One region of the Novosphingobium sp. 9 genome, then DNA from elsewhere that is predicted to be linked to it. Evidence: riboswitches for the same ligand, from Rfam matches in the RefSeq annotation. Region 1 holds a riboswitch; each other region holds the start of a gene.

Region 1 (4,209 bases):
GTCATCCCGGCCATCAGATCGAGTACGGCATAGTGGCCCTGGCGGACAACGGCGTCGTTCCCTTCTGCATCCTGCACGGTGCTGTCATCAATGTGGGTCGCGTCCTGCCAGCGCAGGTTCGCGCCGAACTTGAGGTCGTTCAACTGCGGGATGGTGTAGGTGGTGTTGAGCTTGAGCGTGCGGTTCGGGATATAGGTGAACGCGCGCTCGCCGTCGGGAGTCTTGAGAGTGAACCCGGTATAGCCGCCGCCCACAGTCCAGTTCGGTGTGATCTTGCCGGCGATTTCGACCTCGAAGCCCTTCGACGTGGTGGTTTGGCCGACGTAGTATGTGCCGCCGGCCGGGCCGACATCATCGTCGCCAAAGGTGCCGGCTGCTTCGGCCAGATTCTTCTGGTGCGCACGGAACAGGGCGGCCGTGGCATAGAGCTTGCCGCCGAACCACTCGCTCTTCACACCGGCCTCGATGCTGCTGCCGGTCGCAGGCGCAAGGCGCTGGTTGCCAGCGTTGACCTCGCTCTGCGGATTGAAGATACCCGTGTAGCTGGCATAGAGTTTCACATTGTGCGTGATGTCGTAGAGCGCGCCGACATAAGGTGTGACCTTGCTGTTCTTGCGCGCTTCATCCACGCCATAGCTGTCGCCGGTGGACTTGAGCCAGGTGGCCGAAGCCCCGGTGATGGCGGTCAGGCGATCCGTGATATTCCAGTGGATGGCGCCATAGACGCGGGTGATGCGGTCGATCGTGCGGGCCTGAAGGACGGGCGTAGGATAGTCGTCCGGTTCCGGAATGGTGACGTTGCCGATTTCGGATACCGCCGGATAATCGGGATAGGTATCCGAAAAGCCTTCGTATTCATGCCCGCTGTTGCGACCGGTCGAAACGCCGAAGGCCAACTGGTGCTGGCGTCCGAACAGCTGGAACGGTCCCGATGCGTCTAGGTTGTAAATGTCCTGCTTGTAGTCCGTTGGGTAGATCCCGGTCATGCCCGAGATGCCGAGGCCGGTATCCGGATCGGGGTAGCCGTAGGCGTAGAGCAGCTTGGATTTGTACTGGATGCGGTTGAAAGTGTAGGTGCCTTTCACCGACCAGTCGTTGCCGAGATTGTACTTCAGTTCGGCGAATGCGCTCTGGTTGCGGGTGTTCCAGTAGGTCCATGGCGCGGCGGTGGAGGCCGAGCGCTTGTAGCTGATCTGGCTGCCGTCCGAATAAGTCATCGGCAATGTGCCCCACATCACGCCATCGGCGTTATTCTGCTGGCGGCTGTAACCGGCAGTGGCGGTGAGATCCGGTGTCACGTCCCACGCGACTACGGCGCCGATCACGTTGCGGTTTACGTGGTAGTAATCGAGGTAGGAATCGCTGTCTTCATGCGCGCCGACCACACGGGCGCGCAGTGTGCCCGAAGAGTTGAGCGGGCCGGAAATGTCGGCCTCGACACGATGATCGTCGAACGAGCCGAGATAGCCGGTGACGGAGGCCTGGAAGGTGTCGGTAGGGCGCTTGCGCACATAGTTCACGGTGGCGGAGGGGTTGCCGACGCCGGTCATCATGCCATTGGCGCCGCGTACCACTTCGACGCGATCGTACAGCGCGGTGTCGAGGCTGCCGTAGGCGATGCCGCCCGAGAGCAGAGGCATGCCGACACCATCGACCTGGAAGTTGGTGATGGTGAAGCCGCGCGAATCGTATTGCGTGCGGTCCGTTTCTGCCCGCTCCACATTGACGCCCGGCACCTGGTCGAGCAGGTCGTTTACGTTGCGCAGCGAGAAGTCCTTGATCTGCTGCTGGTTTACGATCGTCACCGCCTGCGGTGTTTCGGCGATCGTGAGGGGGAGGCCGGTGGCCGAAGAGATGTCCTGGGTGGCAGGAGCCGTCACGACGATCGATTCTTCGGATTTCTTGGCGGTGTCGCTTGTTGCCGCAGCATCATCGGCATGGGCCGTGACGGTCAGCGCGCACGTCGCGACGCCGGTGGCCAAGGCGGTCAGAACCCTCTTCATTCGTACATTCCCTTGCAAACAGTTTTTATACGCCCGCGCGTTGGCCCGCTATGTGAAATAGCTTCTGCAAGTCAATATCAGTTTTGTGACGCGCGACCTTTCGGTTTCGCTGCAAGGTGCTTGCACGGATTGATACGGCACCATAGGTACGATCAGGTTCGATATTGGCGGTAACGTCAGCATTGGACAGGATCGCGCCGGTGCTTCGACAAGAGGCTTAATAGGGAATGCGGTGCGGGCGCCTTTCGCGTGCCCCATTCCGCAGCTGTCCCTGCAACTGTAAGCGGTGAGCGAGATGCATATGCGCGGACGGGCGAGAACCCCCCGAGCCGCCAGCCACTGGGTCGGACGCTAAATCGTGCGAGGCTCGGGAAGGCCTTGCATCGAGCCTTGACCCGTGAGCCAGGAGACCTGCCGGCGTCCGGTCGCTCTTGCCCGGGTCCAGGGGATGGCCAAGGCACGGAACGCTTCCGTCTGAGCGACGCAACGTGCGGCAGGGGCCGCATCGGCCGGGCAGGGCCGGACGCAGGCTGGCGTCCGTCCGGCATGTCTCGCGTCGACCGCTTGCGGCAGGCCCCTGTCAGGTTCGCTGACGCCGACAGAGGTTCCCGTTTCGCCATGGTCGCAAGTTCCTATCCTCCTTCCGTTTCGCTGCGAGGGCGTATCACGCTGCTGTTCGCCGTGCTGGCAGGCGTCAATCTGTTGGTCTGGGGCTGGGCTTTCAGCGTGTTCCATCACAGCCCGGTCATGCTCGGCACGGCGCTGCTCGCCTGGAGTCTGGGCCTGCGCCACGCCGTCGATGCCGATCATATCGCGGCGATCGACAACGTTACCCGCAAGCTCATGCAGGACGCCCAGCGCCCGGTCACGGTGGGGCTGTGGTTCGCGATCGGGCATTCCGCCATCGTCCTGATCGCGGCGACCACGATCGCATTGGCAGCCAGTTCCATCGAGGATTTCAAGGCTGTCGGGCAATCGGGCGGGGTGATCGCCACGATCGTTTCAGCGACGTTCCTGTTCGTGATCGCGATCATGAATCTGGCGATCCTGCGCGGCGTCTGGCAGCGTTTCCAGCAGGTGCGACGCGGCGGCAGCTATGAAGAGGACGACCTCGACATGTTGCTTGCGGGACGCGGGCTGATCGCGCGTATCCTGCGCCCGGTGTTCCGGCTGGTGAACCATGCCTGGCACATGGCGCCGCTGGGCTTCCTGTTCGGCCTCGGCTTCGACACTGCAACCGAAGTGGCGATCCTGGGACTGTCCGGCGCGCATGCGGCGGACGGGATTTCGCTGGGTACGGTGCTGGTTTTCCCGGTGCTGTTCGCGGTGGGCATGGCGCTGGTCGACACCGCCGATGGCGTCATCATGCTGGGCGCTTACGAGTGGGCCTTCGTGAAGCCGATCCGCAAGCTCTACTACAATATCGTCATTACCTCGATCTCGGCACTGATCGCGCTGGTGATCGGCTCGATCGAGACGGCGGCGCTGCTGTCGGAAAAGTTCGGGCTGACGGGTGGTGTCTGGTCCGGGGCTTCGGCGCTGTCGGGCCAGTTCAACACGCTGGGCTTCGTCATTATCGCGGTGTTCGTGGTCTGCTGGCTGGTCAGTTATGCGGTCTATCGCTGGAGCGGACTCGACGCAGAAGGGTAGAAAAACGCCCCATTGCTGCAACAGATGCAGGATTGTCCTGCAATTGTTTGCATTGCCGTAGGCGCAATTCGGGCGCAAGGGCGCGGACTTTCCCGCTTTTCCCTGGAAAGTCGCGATGCCCCCCCTTGCGCCTCTCTTCCTTTGCCCCGCGTCCTCAGCCTTCGCCGGAAAGTCGGGCATCCCACGGCGGCGCGGGCGTGAACCGTTCGATGATCCATTCGGCGAAAGCCGTGGTTCGTGCCGGAGCCAGACGGGCCGAGGGGCGCACGATATGGATGCCGGCCTCTGTGTCGAAGCTCCATTCGGGCAGCACACGCACAAGCGTTCCTGCCGCCAGATCGCGGGCGACGATACATTCGCCGACCCCCAGAATGCCGACATCCGCACGCGCCGCTTCGAGCAGCGCGGCGGTATCGTTGGCACGCAGGGCGCCGCGCACTTCCACGGTTTCGCGCCGCTTCCCGTCAGACAGGCGCCATTCCGGATACGAGGCATAGCCCGTGAAACCGAGGCAGGCATGGGCGGCGATTTCGGCGGGCGCCTGTGGTATGCCCCG
Region 2 (4,209 bases), on a different replicon from region 1:
GCCTGAAGCTGGCGTGTGGCATTCCAGCGCAGCCACAGGTTGGCCATGCGTTCGGGCACGTTGGGCGGCGTGTTCCCGGTGTAGCTGACCCCGCCCGAAACGAAATCGTCGAAGCGGGCATCCAGCACCGAGCCGTTGGCATCGATCCCGAAGCCGCGCGGCAGGTCCAGCGAGACCGACGCCTCGATCCCCTTTGCCGAACGCTGGCCGACCTGCTCGATCGGGCTGGTCAGCGTCTGCTGGGCCAGCAGGTGCTTCTTGACGATGCGATAGGCGGCCAGCGTCGCGGTGCCGTGGCCGTTCAGGAAGCTGGCCTTGGCACCCACTTCCACCTGATCGCCGGTGGCATTGCTGAAGGCGACCTGATCGGTGGAATAGGTCGTCAGCGTTCCCAAAGGATCGACACCGGTGGCGTACTGGGCATAGAGCGAGACGGTGGAGATCGGCTGATAGACGCTGCCCACGCGCCATGTGGTGTTGTGCAGCCGCTTGTCGAGCACGAAGGTATCGCTGCGGCTGCCGTCATTCGTATAGGCAATCGTCCAGCGCTTCACCTGATCGTGTTCATAGCGCACGCCGCCGACCACTGAGAGATGCTCACCAGCGCCAGCCGGTCCTCGGCGAAGATCGCGTATTCGTTGGTGCGGGTGCGATAGCGCGGCGCGATACCCTGTGTGTCGAGGAACTGACCGGGATCGAAAGCGTAGGGATCGACCTCGCTCACCTGCACGTCCGATCCGAAATCGTTGCCGTGGGTGAAGCCGATGGTGTTGACGTCGAACCCTGTAACCAGCGTGTTCGACAGGCCTGCCGTCAGCGGGGTTTGCAGCGTCATGCTGCCCTGATCGCCCCACTGGGTCTGGTCATGGTCGATGCCGAAATTGTCGGTGCGATAGATCGTGCCCGGTGTCGCGGCCTGTGCATTGTAGCCATTGGGGCAGAAGCCGTCGGCGCCGACCCAGCAGTAGCTTTCCAGATCCTGCCAGTGCCGCTTCGTCGTCAGGCGATAAGCGGTGTTGGAGAAGGTCAGCGTGTTGGACGGGTGCCAGTCCACCCGCAGGGTGGTGCGGTTGTCGTGGAACCACACGCTGGCATCGTCCACGTTGTAGTTGCGATGGCGGATTGCGGTATCGAGCTTGCCGTCGATCAGCGGGGTGCCGAAGTATTTGGAGGGATGATTGTCGCCCCAGTCGTCACGCAGGGTCACGGTCAGGCGGTCGCTCGGTGCCCAGCGCAGCGCGCCAGACAGCGCGAGGCTGTGCGATCCGCCGCGATCGACATAGCCGTCCGAGCGGCGATAGCTGGCATCGACGCGGTAGGACAGTTGATCCGCGAGTGGCCCGCCGATCCCGGCGGCGGCGTGGAAGGTGTTCTGCGAGCCATAGCCGATCTCGGCCTGGCCCTCGGTCTTCTGCGCATCGGGCGCGCGCATCACTACGTTGACTGCACCGCCCAGCGCGGCCTGCCCATAGAGCACCGAGGCGGGGCCGGAGAGCACGTCGATCTGCTGGACCATCCACGGATCGGTGGGGAAAGTGATGGTGCCCGCGCCGGGATAGAGGCGCACGCCGTCCACCAGTTGCAGGACCGAGCCCTGACCGCTGAAGCCGCGCGCGGCGAGCGCGGTGCCGCCGTTACCGAGATTGGCGACGCTGGTGATGCCCGGCGCGCGCGATTCAGCCTCGGCGATCGACATGTCGCCACGGGCGCGTACGGTGTCCCCATCGAGCACGGCAATGCTGGCGGGGGTCTGCAACGGGGTGAGGTTCAACCGGCTGCCGGTGCCGTTGGGCGTGGTCAGCGTGGTGCGGTCCTTCGCACCCAGAACGAGGATATTTTCGGCAGAAGTATCCTGCGGCTCGGTTTGCGCGAGCGCCGGCAGCGTCGCGCCGAAAGCAGGCAGCAGAACAGCGCCCGAAAGCGCGAGACGGGTCTTGGAAAACAGCATTGGATAGTCCCCGGCGTCTGGCGAACCGGCAGGAACCCTCCGCGCGCACGGCAGCGACAAAGTCGGCACCCACGACGGCGACAGCCGTGCCCGCCGGACGCCCCTTTGCGACCGGCACGACCGTCCATGCGGTTCCTACCGCACACGTGTCGTCGCTCAGACGGATAGTACCGTGCCCTGGCCATCCCCTGGACCCAGGCAAGAGCGACCGAACGCCGGCAGGTCTCCTGGCTCGCGGGTCATCGCTCGAAACACGGCCTTCCCGGGCCTCGCAGGATTTAGCGTCCGGCCCAGTGGCTGGCGGCTCGGGGGTATGTCGCCCGTCCGCGCATGTGCATCTCGCTCACCGCTTACAGTTGCAGGGACAGCCCCGGATTCGGATGGCCGGGGCCATCCTCACCGCGTTCCCTATTAAGCCCCTTTCGGGGCACCGGCGCGATCATGCCTGCGGATGAACCGCAGGCGCTCGCTTGCTAGATCGTGGGGATCGGTCTGGCAACCGGCATTGTGCAATCCACCGATGCAGCGCTTTCCTTCTTCGCGATCCGCAGGGGGCAGCGCCGAACAGCCAGGCGCACGGCATAAAGGTTGGCAGGGTTGAGGCTGGCAGTTCTGTTTTCCAGCCCTGATCTTACGAACAGTCGGAGTCTTCCGGACATTTCGGAGGGCTCCGTTTCGTCTGGAATGACCGCTGTGTCCATGAAGGCCCGCGCAGTTTTTCCGCGACACGCGCGAGGGAAGTGATAGGCGTGAATGACGTCTTCACGCCTGCAAGAATTAATCGAGATCGTTGATGAGTTCCGCCCCTAGAGCTTCCGGCATGCACGGTTTGGCGAATCCGGCTCGTTTTTTGCGTCTGGCGCGGGTTTTGCTGCCGGTGTGCCTGATCGGCGGTGTCGTGCTGGCGGGCGGGGCGTTGGTGTTCGGGCTGTTTTGTGTTCCGCCGGAGCGGCTTCAGGGGGACACGGTGCGGATCATTTTCCTGCATGTGCCTGCGGCGTGGCTGGGCATGGCGGGGTGGTCGGGGATTGCGGCGGGGAGTTTTTCGCAGGTCGTATGGCGCCATCCGCTGGCACCGGTGGCGGCGCGGGCCTGCGCGGTGCCGGGGGCGGTGTTTACCGCCGTGTGTCTGGCGACGGGCTCGTTGTGGGGGCGTCCGGCGTGGGGTGCCTGGTGGGTGTGGGACGGTCGGCTGACCAGTATGCTGGTGCTGCTGCTGCTTTACCTTGCGTGGATTGCGCTGGCGCGGGCGAGCGATGAGGCGTCGGTGGGCGGTGAGCCGCCGCTGGCGCCTGCCCTGTTCGGGCTGGTGGGCACGGTGAACCTGCCGATCATCCACTATTCGGTGATCTGGTGGAACAGCCAGCATCAGCCGCCCAGCATCACGCTGGGCAAGTCGGCCATCGCGCCGATCTTTCTCTATCCGCTGTTCGCAGCGACGCTGGGCTTCACACTGATCTTTGCAGCCTGCGTGCTGGCGCGGATGCGCGCGATCCTGGCGGACCGGCAGGCCGATGCGCGCCTGCGCCGCATGGCGCTGGGCGAGGAGGCGGCCTGATGCGCGCGGCCTTCGATGCTTGGCCCTATGTGATCGCCGCCTATGGCGTGGCGCTGGGCGCGACGATCGCGCTGGTCGCCTGGTCGCTGTGGACGATGAAGCGGGCCGAGGCGCGCCGCGACAAGATCAAGCGCCGTCGCTGATGCGGGTATCGGCTCTGAAGGCGCGCAACCAGCGCATGGTGCTGGTGTTGCTGGCGATCGCGGCGCTGCTGGGGGCAGGGCTGCTGGCGGCCTGGGCGCTGCGCAGCGAGGCGAGCTATTTCTATCTTCCGGCAGAGATCCTTGCCCATCCGCCCAAGCCCGATCAGGAGGTTCGCCTTGGCGGCATGGTGCGGCGCGGCTCGCTGCACACGCTGGCCGATGGCGTGACGGTGGCCTTCGATGTGACCGACGGCAAGGTGCGGGTACCCGTGCGCTTCACCGGCATCGTGCCTTCGCTGTTCGTCGAGGGATCGGGCGTCGTGGCGCAAGGGCATATGGAGGCGGGAGCAGCAGGTCATGACCTGTTCGTGGCGACGCAACTGCTGGCCAAGCATGACGAGAAGTACGTGCCGCGCGAGATGGCGAGCATGAGCGCGAAGGAGGCACACGACCTCGTGGAACACACGCAATGATCGCCGAACTGGGCCTTGCTGCCCTGTGGATGGCCGCCGCGCTGGCGCTGCTGCAACTGCTGGCGGGCGTGCTGTCGGCGCGGGGCG
Region 3 (4,209 bases), 550 kb from region 1:
GGTTGACCAAATCTTGCCAGCCTCTCGCGCTTGCGATGAGATGAGTCGCCCATGCGTCGATCCGACCCGCGCGCAACTGTTCGGAAGGAAAGCGCAGTCGGGTGCTATTGTCCCGGTTGGGCGATCCAGCGGCCGGAATTGGCGTATTCGTCCTTTACGCCGGTGGTCTGCGGCAGGTTCTGCGCGCGGTACAGATCTTCGCCGCCGCGGGCGCGCACTTCGCTGGAGTAGAGCGGGGAGGGCGGTGTGGAGGACGGGGCGGGTGTCGTCATCGCGACCGGGCTGGCCGAAGCTGCGGGCGCAGGCGCCATCGCGGCATAGGCCTTCTGCAGGGCAACGGGATCGGAGGCCAGCGTATCGGCGGCCTGCTGGGCGGGCGTCTCCATCCGTCCGGGCACCGGCAGCGGCTCTCCGCCGTGATAGACGAAGCGAAAGGTTGCAGCGCCGCCTGCCGGGCCTTGCAGCGCGTAGAAGCGGTGCGCGCCGATGGTTTCGAGGTAATGCAGGCTGTCCGCCCAGTAGGGATGCACCTGGACCGTATGATAATGCGTGGCGAGGCCGATCGGGGCGTAGACGTAGCCCGCCAGCGCGGCAGCGGCCACGGCGCGGGCGCGGTCCCAGAACAGCGCCATCGGTTTGCGTGACAAGGAGCCGTCGCAGGTGAAGGTGAACTGGCAGCCGCCGCCCGCTCTCGTCGCGCCCTGATAGACCACGCCGCACACGGTGTTGGGGAAGGCGGGGTGCGCCACGCGGTTGAGCACGACCTGCGCCACTGCGCGCTGCCCGGCATCGGGCTCGCTCGCGGCTTCGTAATAGACCGCCTGCGTCAGGCACTGGAGCGCGCGCATGTGATCGAGCGGCGTATCGTCGATAATCATCGAGCGTGCCGCCGGGCCGGTGCTGCCAGGCAGGCCATCGCCGAGGTCTGCATCGGAATGGATGCCGTCGCCGATCTGCGGTGTCGGCGGGGCAAGGTCGAGGTAATAGAAGGCCGCGCCGGGGAACGAGCCTGCGGCGGTCTCGAACGGCATCGGCGTGACCTGCCGGCTGTCGTCCTCGGCGGCGGGTAGGCGGAAGGGCTGCCAGTCACCGGGCGCGGCGAAGGCGGGGATCGCCACAAGCGCGAGCGCGGCGCTTGCCAGCGACCAGCGGCGGCGCACGATGCGCTGACGACGGCGCCCGGTGCCGCGAACCACCCGTCCCGCGAAGTCGCGCGGGCGCGGCTCCCATGCCGGCGTTTCGGCAGGGGCGCCGTCAGCCTCGGGGAGCATCCTTGCGGGCGACGCGCTGCGCGCGAGGCCGGGAGGGAGCCAATGGGTCGTCACGTCTGCTCTTTGCGCTTTGCTTTCTGTTCGCGCTGTCTGCACGCCCTATACGCGTTCGGGAGCGCCTGCGCATCTGCGCGCAGCGGCCTGTCCCGAAGCTGCACAGTGTCGCTTTATGGCCGCGCTATACGCGCAAAGGTCTTAACGAGAGCCTCGCAAGGCACGCCCGCGCTTGCCAGATTCCGGGGCGGGCGGTAACGCGCATGTCACGTCATGGGTTTTCGCGGGTCGCCTTTCAGGGGGGAGGCACGCGGACTAAGAGGGAAGCGGGTGCGGGGATCGGTCCCCAAGGCCCGCGCTGTCCCCGCAACTGTGACCGGGGAGCCCGCGCTTCCATTCGGCCACTGGATCGTCCCTCGATCCGGGAAGGCGGCAGGCGCGACGATGATCCGGGAGCCAGGAGACCTGCCGATGACGGTCGTTCCGCGCCGGACGGGGAGTTCCGGAGATGCAGCGGGCACGCGCCGGGCAAAGCACCCGCGTGCGGCCTCCGCCATGAACGGCATATTCGTTCAGGTTTGGAGGACTATTACGTGAAGACCCTTTTGCTGCTCGGCACTGCGCTGGGCCTGTCTGCCGCTGCGCCTGCTTTCGCGCAGGATGACAACGCCGCGATCACCACGGCCGATGCCGTGCGCGACGATCACATCACCGTGCTCGCCACCGGCAGCGCCACCAATGTCGACAAGGCGGGCCAGCCCATCGACGTGATCGGCGCCGACGAGATCGACAGCGTGCAGGGCCCCGACATCACCCGCGTGCTGCAGCGCCTGCCCGGTGTGACGATTGCCAGCAACGGCGGCCTCGGTTCGGCGACCAGCCTGTTCGTGCGCGGCGCCAATTCGCAGCAGGTTCTGGTCATGGTCGACGGCATCCGCGTGGCGGACGTCGCGGCGACCGGTGGCGGCTACGATTTCGGCAACCTGATGACCGGCTCGATCGGCAAGATCGAACTGCTGCGCGGTTCGAATTCGGTGGTCTGGGGCTCGGATGCCATCGGCGGCGTGCTCAACGTGACCTCGCGCGATGTCAACGGCGTCGAGGCGCGCGCGGAATATGGCTCGCGCAACAGCTTCGACGGGCAGATGAGCGCTGGCGTGTCCGGCGATACCTACGGCGTCACGCTCGACGGCGGCTATACCCGCACCGACGGCATCTCGCAGGCCGCCATCGGCACCGAGGATGACGGTTTCCACCAGTGGCGCGTGGGCGGCCATGGCCATGTCGAGCTGATGCCGGGCCTCACCGCCAGCCTCGCCGGACGTTACACGCAGGGCAAGCTCGATATCGATGGTTATCCCGCGCCCAGCTACATCACCTTCGACGATACCGACGATTACCAGAAAACCCGCGAGATCGGCGGTCGCGGTGCGCTCGACTGGACCGGCGACACGCTGAGCCTCGGCGTCGCCTACCAGCTGTCGGACACCCGCCGCCGCTATTATGGCGAGAGCTACAACTATTGCGGTTCGGACAGCTGCTACTTCACCCATGGCCAGAGCCGCCGCGCCGAACTGACCGGCAGCTGGAACGCCTGGCGCGACCTGCGTCTGGACTTCGGGGCCGATCACGAATGGTCGCGCATGGACGAGAGCGACGATGCGCGCCATCACGCCAACCTCTCCAGCGCCCATGCGCTGCTCGGCTGGTACTCGCAGATCGTGAATCTGGCGGCGGGCGTCCGCTATGACGACCATTCGCGCTTCGGCGGCGCCTGGACCTTCGGGGCCAACGGTTCCGTTGCGGTTGTGGGCCAGTGGCGCGTGATCGCTTCGTATGGCGAGGGCTTCAAGGCCCCGTCGCTTTACCAGCTCTATTCGAACTACGGCGATACCTCGCTCAAGGCCGAGCGCAGCCGGTCCTACGATGCCGGGATCGAATATGGCGACCGCAACGGCCCGCTCTACTTCGCGCTGACCGGCTTCCGCCGCGATACCCGCAACCTGATCGACTTCGTTTCGTGCGTGGGTGACGAGCAGTGCGAAGCGCGCCCCTATGGCCTCTATGCCAATGTCGGTAAGGCGCGCGCGACGGGTGCGGAACTGGAGCTGGGCGCGCAGGTCTCGCCGGCGCTCCATGCCCAGGCGGTCTACACCTATACCAAATCGGTCAACCGCACCTCGGGCGATGCGAACGAGAGCCTCGACCTCGCGCGTCGTCCGCGCAATGCGCTCACGCTCTCGCTCGACTGGACCAGCCCGCTGCACGGCCTCAAGCTGGGCGGCGATCTGCGCATGGTCAGCGACAGCTGGAACGATGCAGCCAATACCACGCAGATCGACGGCTGGGCGACCGGCACGATCCGCGCCTCCATGCCGATCACCGACAAGGTGGAAGTCTTTGCTCGGGTCGAGAACGTGACCGACGTGAAGTACGAGCTTGTCACCGATTATGGCACGGCCGGACGCTCGGTGTTCGGCGGCATCCGCGTGACGATGTGATCCTGACGCCTCCCTTCGCCTCGCGCCGGGGGAGGCGCACGACCGGCGGCGGGCGCGCGTGCTGCGCCTGTCGCTGGGGCTTGCCGTCGCAGCATGCCTTGGTGGCGGGCTGTTCGGATACTGGTTCCGCGAACCCGTGCCGCCGCGCGCCAAGGCCTATCCTGCAATCGTTTCTATCAATCCCTGCACCGATGCGATCCTTGCCGAAGTGACCGTACCCGGCCAGTTGCGCGCAATTTCCGATTATAGTGCCGATCCGGCGTCGAGTTCGATGGACCTGGCGATAGCGAGGCGCTATCCCGCCATCGGAAATTCGGTCGAGGAAGTTATCGCGATGCAGCCCGATGTGGTGGTCGCGAGTTCCTTCCTTGCGCCGTCCACCCGTACGGCGCTTGAGGGATTGGGGATAAAGGTCGTGACGGTTCCCATTGCGTCCAGTGTGG
Region 4 (4,209 bases), 400 kb from region 1:
CCATGTGGATCAGCGCCTGAAGCCCCTGCGCACGCAACCACAGGTAGAACGCGACATAGCCGTGGCGCGGGCAGCGGGTGGTGTCGTGATAATCCTCGTCGCGCGCGGCCACATCGCCCCGCTCAGGCTGGAGCGCGAGGGTGACGCTGCCGCAGGCAATGGCGGCAAAGTGAATACGCTCACCCTGCACCGCCGGATCGGTCTCCGGTTGGCCCCAGACGGCGAAGAGTTCGTCCCTCAGCACGGGATCGAGGCCTTCCAGCGCAGCACGGTAAGCGGCGAGCGGCCAGGTTATGGTCTGGGTCTGAAGTGCCGTGGCGAGATCGCCCGCCGGATGCGTGTCGTATCCGACCTCGGCCAGATCGTGCAGCACCGCCTCGGCGGAGGCCAGCGCATCGAGGCCGACGGCATGTGCCATCTGCTGCGCCTTGCCGGGATAGGTCGAGAGCACCAGCGCCAGCTTGCGCGCCGATGGCGGCGTGCGCGCGAGATCGACGGCAGCGGCAACGCGCGCGACGATGGCGGCGATCCGCTCCGGCTCGGCACGGTGGATGCTGCGCGCGAGGCCGAGGTCGGCGTCATGCTCGCCCGCCTGCTTGAAGCTGGCGACGCCTGCGAACAGGCGTCCGTCGATCTCGGGCAGGACGACATGCATGGCAAGATCGGCGGCGGAAAGCCCGCGTGTGCTGCCTGCCCAGCCTTCGCGCGGGGCGGTCGCCAGCGCGATCTGGAACACCGGCACGCCCGCAGCGTCGAGCGGCGAATGCCCGGTCTCGTCGCGCGCGGAAAAGGCGGTGGCGTTGACGATGGCGGCGGGCTTCAGGCGCGCGATCCAGCGCTCGACCTGCGCGCGCGCCGTGGGCTCCTTCAGCGAGGGCACATAAAGCGAGAGCGTACGGAAGCCCCGCGCCTCGAACGCCGCGTGCAGCGTCGCGAAAGGATCGACATCGTGCGCGGCCAGATAGGCGCGGTAGAACAGGATCAACGCGAGCGGACGCCCGTCAGACGCCACATCGTCAGGCACCACATCGTCGGGATCGCACGGCCCGGACTGCGGATGCCAGCCACCGGCCAGCGGCAGCGGCACACACTCCGGCACCTCGCCGCGATACCCGGCGCCGATGCGCGCCAGCAGCGTCAGCGCCCCGCGCGCCGCATCCGCGCCGCCTGCCTCGCAACGGCGGGACAGGTCCGCCAGCACCTCGGGCGGCAGAGTGGAGGCGCTTTCCAGTCGCGCATCATGCTGCCCATCCCCCGGCAGCACCGCCAGCGCGATCCCGCGACGGCGGGCGAGCAGTTCCAGCTGTTGCAGGCCGTAGCGCCAGTACGGCGCCCCACCGATCAGCCGGACGAGGATCGCCTTCGCGCCCTCCAGCGTGCGCTCGACATAGGTATCGACCGACAAGGGATGCAGCAGCGCGGCAAGGTTCGCCAGCCGCAGCGTCGGGAAATCCGGGTCGGCATCGCGCGCCGCGTGCCAGCCGCCCGCGAAGGCGCCGAGGTCGCTGTCGGAGAACGACAGCACCACGAGATCCGCAGGCGCCTGCCCCAGATCCTGCGGGATGGCGGTTTCCTCCATCCCGTGCGTTTCGCGGAAGATGACGTGCATCGGCCTGCTCGCCTTGCCGGACCCCCGCTCAGTCGATCAGCGCGGCGCGGATCGCTTCGGCATCGATATCGGCACGCTCGGCAATCGCGACCAGCCGGGTGACGCGCGGCTCGCCTGCCTCCCAGCGACGGTCGTACTGCTGGCGCACCCGCGCGCCGACCGCCTGCACCAGCAGCCGCATCGGCTTGCCCGCCACCGCGACATGGCCCTTCACGCGCAGGATATTGCGATCGCGCGCCAGCGCCTCGATGCGGCGGGTGAGGTCTTCGGGATCGGCGATCTCGCCCCCTGTGATGACCACGCTGTCGAAATCGTCATGCTCGTGCTCGTCCTCGCCATCGTGGTGCGAGGGGCGCGCGGCGAGGTCATCCTCGGCAGCCGCTTCGAGGCCGAGGATCACGCGCGGGTCGATCGCCCCTTCGGCCAGTTCGATCACCGGCACCTCGCGCGGCATTTCGGCCGCAATCACCGTGCGCGCGGCGGCCACGCCCTCTGGCCCCGCCAGATCGACCTTCGTCAGCAGCACGATATCGGCGCAGGCGAGCTGGTCTTCGAACACTTCGGACAGCGGCGTCTCGTGATCGATCCCCGGATCGGCAGCGCGCTGAGCGTCCAGCGCTTCGAGATCGGGCGCGAACCGCCCGGCGGCGACCGCCTCGGCATCGGCCAGCGCCAGCACGCCGTCTACGGTGATGCGGCTGCGGATCGCCGGCCAGTCGAACGCCTTGAGCAGCGGCTTGGGCAGCGCGAGGCCGGACGTCTCGATCAGGATATGATCAGGGCGCGGCTCCAGCGCCAGCAGCGTCTCGATGGTCGGGATGAAATCGTCCGCCACGGTGCAGCAGATGCAGCCGTTGGCGAGCTCGACGATGTTCTCCACCGGGCAATCGGGGATCGCGCAGGACTGGATGATGTCGCCGTCGACGCCCATCGTGCCGAACTCGTTGACCACCACGGCCAGACGACGCCCGCCTGCATTGCGGATCAGGTGGCTGATGAGCGTGGTCTTGCCCGCGCCGAGGAACCCGGTGACGATGGTGACCGGCACCTTGGCAAGATCGGTAGAGGCAGATGCGGCGGCAGGCGATCCGAAAGCGGACATGGCAACAGTTTCCCGCGCGCCTTGAGCGAGACACGCAGCGGGACTTGCCGGGAGCCTTGCTTCCGACCGGCGCGCGACGACGGGCGGGCGCGACAGGCACCCGTGACCACGCAACCGTGCAGCCCCAGCCGCACCGTTTCGTCGCTCAGACGGAAAACTTCACCGTGCCAAGGCCATCCCCTGGACCTGGGCAAGAGCGACCGGGGCGCCGGCAGGTCTCCTGGCTCGCGGGTCACAGCTTGATGCACGCCTTCCCGGATGCGCGGAGATGTTCCGCGCGGGTCCAGTGGCCGCCCCCTCAAGGAGAGCCTGTGCATCGCGCTATCCGCTTACAGTTGCAGGGACAGCCGCGGATTTGGAAGCGAACTTCCGCACCGCATTCCCGATTAAGCCCCTTGTCGGGGCACCGGCGCGATCTGTTCGGAGCGCGGGCGAGCCCGCTCTCCGAACGCCCGGATAGACGAGGCCGACGCGAATGCCAATCCGCTTCGGCCCGCCCGATGCGCAATCTCTTGAAACGATCTCTCAGAGTTCGCTTGAAAATTCGCAGAACGCGAATTTTGCGGCACCGGCCCACGCCCCCACCCTACCACCCAACGGTAGTATCCTGCGGGTGGTAGGGTGGGGGCGCGGGCCGGTGCCGCCTAAAAATGCCCCGCAGGCATTTTTCAAACGATCTCTTACCCCTTCATGCCGCCCGCCACTTCGATCCGCTCGGCATTGATCCAGCCCAGCGGATCGCAGAGCAGCGCGGCGATCACCGGCCCCACGTCTTCCGGCGTCCCGGCGCGGCCCAGCATGGTGTGCGCGGCGACCATCTTGTTGACCTCGGGATTGTCGCGCACCACGCCGCCGCTGAAATCAGTGGCGATAGCGCCGGGCGCCACGGTGTTCACGACGATGCCGCGATCGCCCAGTTCCGCCGCCATATTGCGGGTCAGCGCCTCGACCGCCGCCTTGATTGGGCCATATCCGATACGTCCGACAAACGGCACCCGCGCCAGCCCCGAGGAAATGTTCACGATCCGCCCGCCGTCGTTCAGCAGCGGCAGCAGCGCCTGCGTCAGGAACATCGGGCCTTTCAGGTGGACCCGGTAGAGTGCGTCCATCTCGGCTTCGGTGATGCTCTCCAGCTTCGCGGCGGACGATGTGCCCGCGATATTCGCCAGATAGTCGAACCGCTCGGCGCCCCATGCGGCCAGAGCCTTACCGACCTTGCCCGCGAAGTCCGCGAACGAGGCGGCATCGCCTACATCGAGCGGCAGCGCCAGTGCGAGCGCCCCAGCCGCCTCGGCCAGCGCCACGGCCTCCTCGGCGGCTTCCCGGTTGGCATTGTAGGTCAGGATCGTCGCGACGCCGCGCGCGGCGAGGCATTGCACGGTGTTGCGGCCGATACCCCGGCTACCGCCAGTAACGATGGCGATCTTGCGTTCGGACATGGAATGAACCTCTTTCATCTTGCAGAGCAGGAAGGCCCGATCTCTCGGGAACCCTGCTA

Evidence for each region. Region 1 has a riboswitch for cobalamin ahead of CI805_RS03245 (HoxN/HupN/NixA family nickel/cobalt transporter). Riboswitches for the same ligand answer to the same signal wherever they lie in the genome.
Region 2: another riboswitch for cobalamin. It lies ahead of CI805_RS19430 (TonB-dependent siderophore receptor); the one in region 1 lies ahead of CI805_RS03245 (HoxN/HupN/NixA family nickel/cobalt transporter).
Region 3: another riboswitch for cobalamin. It lies ahead of CI805_RS06090 (TonB-dependent receptor plug domain-containing protein); the one in region 1 lies ahead of CI805_RS03245 (HoxN/HupN/NixA family nickel/cobalt transporter).
Region 4: another riboswitch for cobalamin. It lies ahead of cobW (cobalamin biosynthesis protein CobW); the one in region 1 lies ahead of CI805_RS03245 (HoxN/HupN/NixA family nickel/cobalt transporter).

The regions. Positions count from the first base shown of each region.
Region 1 covers NZ_CP022707.1:654,740-658,948, forward strand. The annotation lists gene CI805_RS03240 (TonB-dependent siderophore receptor) at 1-2,003, opposite strand, end outside; cobalamin riboswitch at 2,185-2,437, shown strand; gene CI805_RS03245 (HoxN/HupN/NixA family nickel/cobalt transporter) at 2,622-3,653, shown strand; gene CI805_RS03250 (LysR family transcriptional regulator) at 3,808-4,209, opposite strand, start outside.
Region 2 covers NZ_CP022708.1:1,063,289-1,067,497, reverse strand. The annotation lists gene CI805_RS19435 (TonB-dependent receptor) at 1-575, opposite strand, end outside; gene CI805_RS19430 (TonB-dependent siderophore receptor) at 551-1,948, opposite strand; cobalamin riboswitch at 2,148-2,398, opposite strand; gene ccmC (heme ABC transporter permease CcmC) at 2,769-3,506, shown strand; gene ccmD (heme exporter protein CcmD) at 3,506-3,649, shown strand; gene ccmE (cytochrome c maturation protein CcmE) at 3,649-4,122, shown strand; gene CI805_RS19410 (heme lyase CcmF/NrfE family subunit) at 4,119-4,209, shown strand, end outside.
Region 3 covers NZ_CP022707.1:1,205,882-1,210,090, forward strand. The annotation lists gene CI805_RS06085 (cell wall hydrolase) at 105-1,325, opposite strand; cobalamin riboswitch at 1,524-1,753, shown strand; gene CI805_RS06090 (TonB-dependent receptor plug domain-containing protein) at 1,859-3,766, shown strand; gene CI805_RS06095 (ABC transporter substrate-binding protein) at 3,825-4,209, shown strand, end outside.
Region 4 covers NZ_CP022707.1:257,368-261,576, forward strand. The annotation lists gene cobN (cobaltochelatase subunit CobN) at 1-1,609, opposite strand, end outside; gene cobW (cobalamin biosynthesis protein CobW) at 1,638-2,711, opposite strand; cobalamin riboswitch at 2,904-3,137, opposite strand; gene CI805_RS01270 (SDR family oxidoreductase) at 3,392-4,150, opposite strand.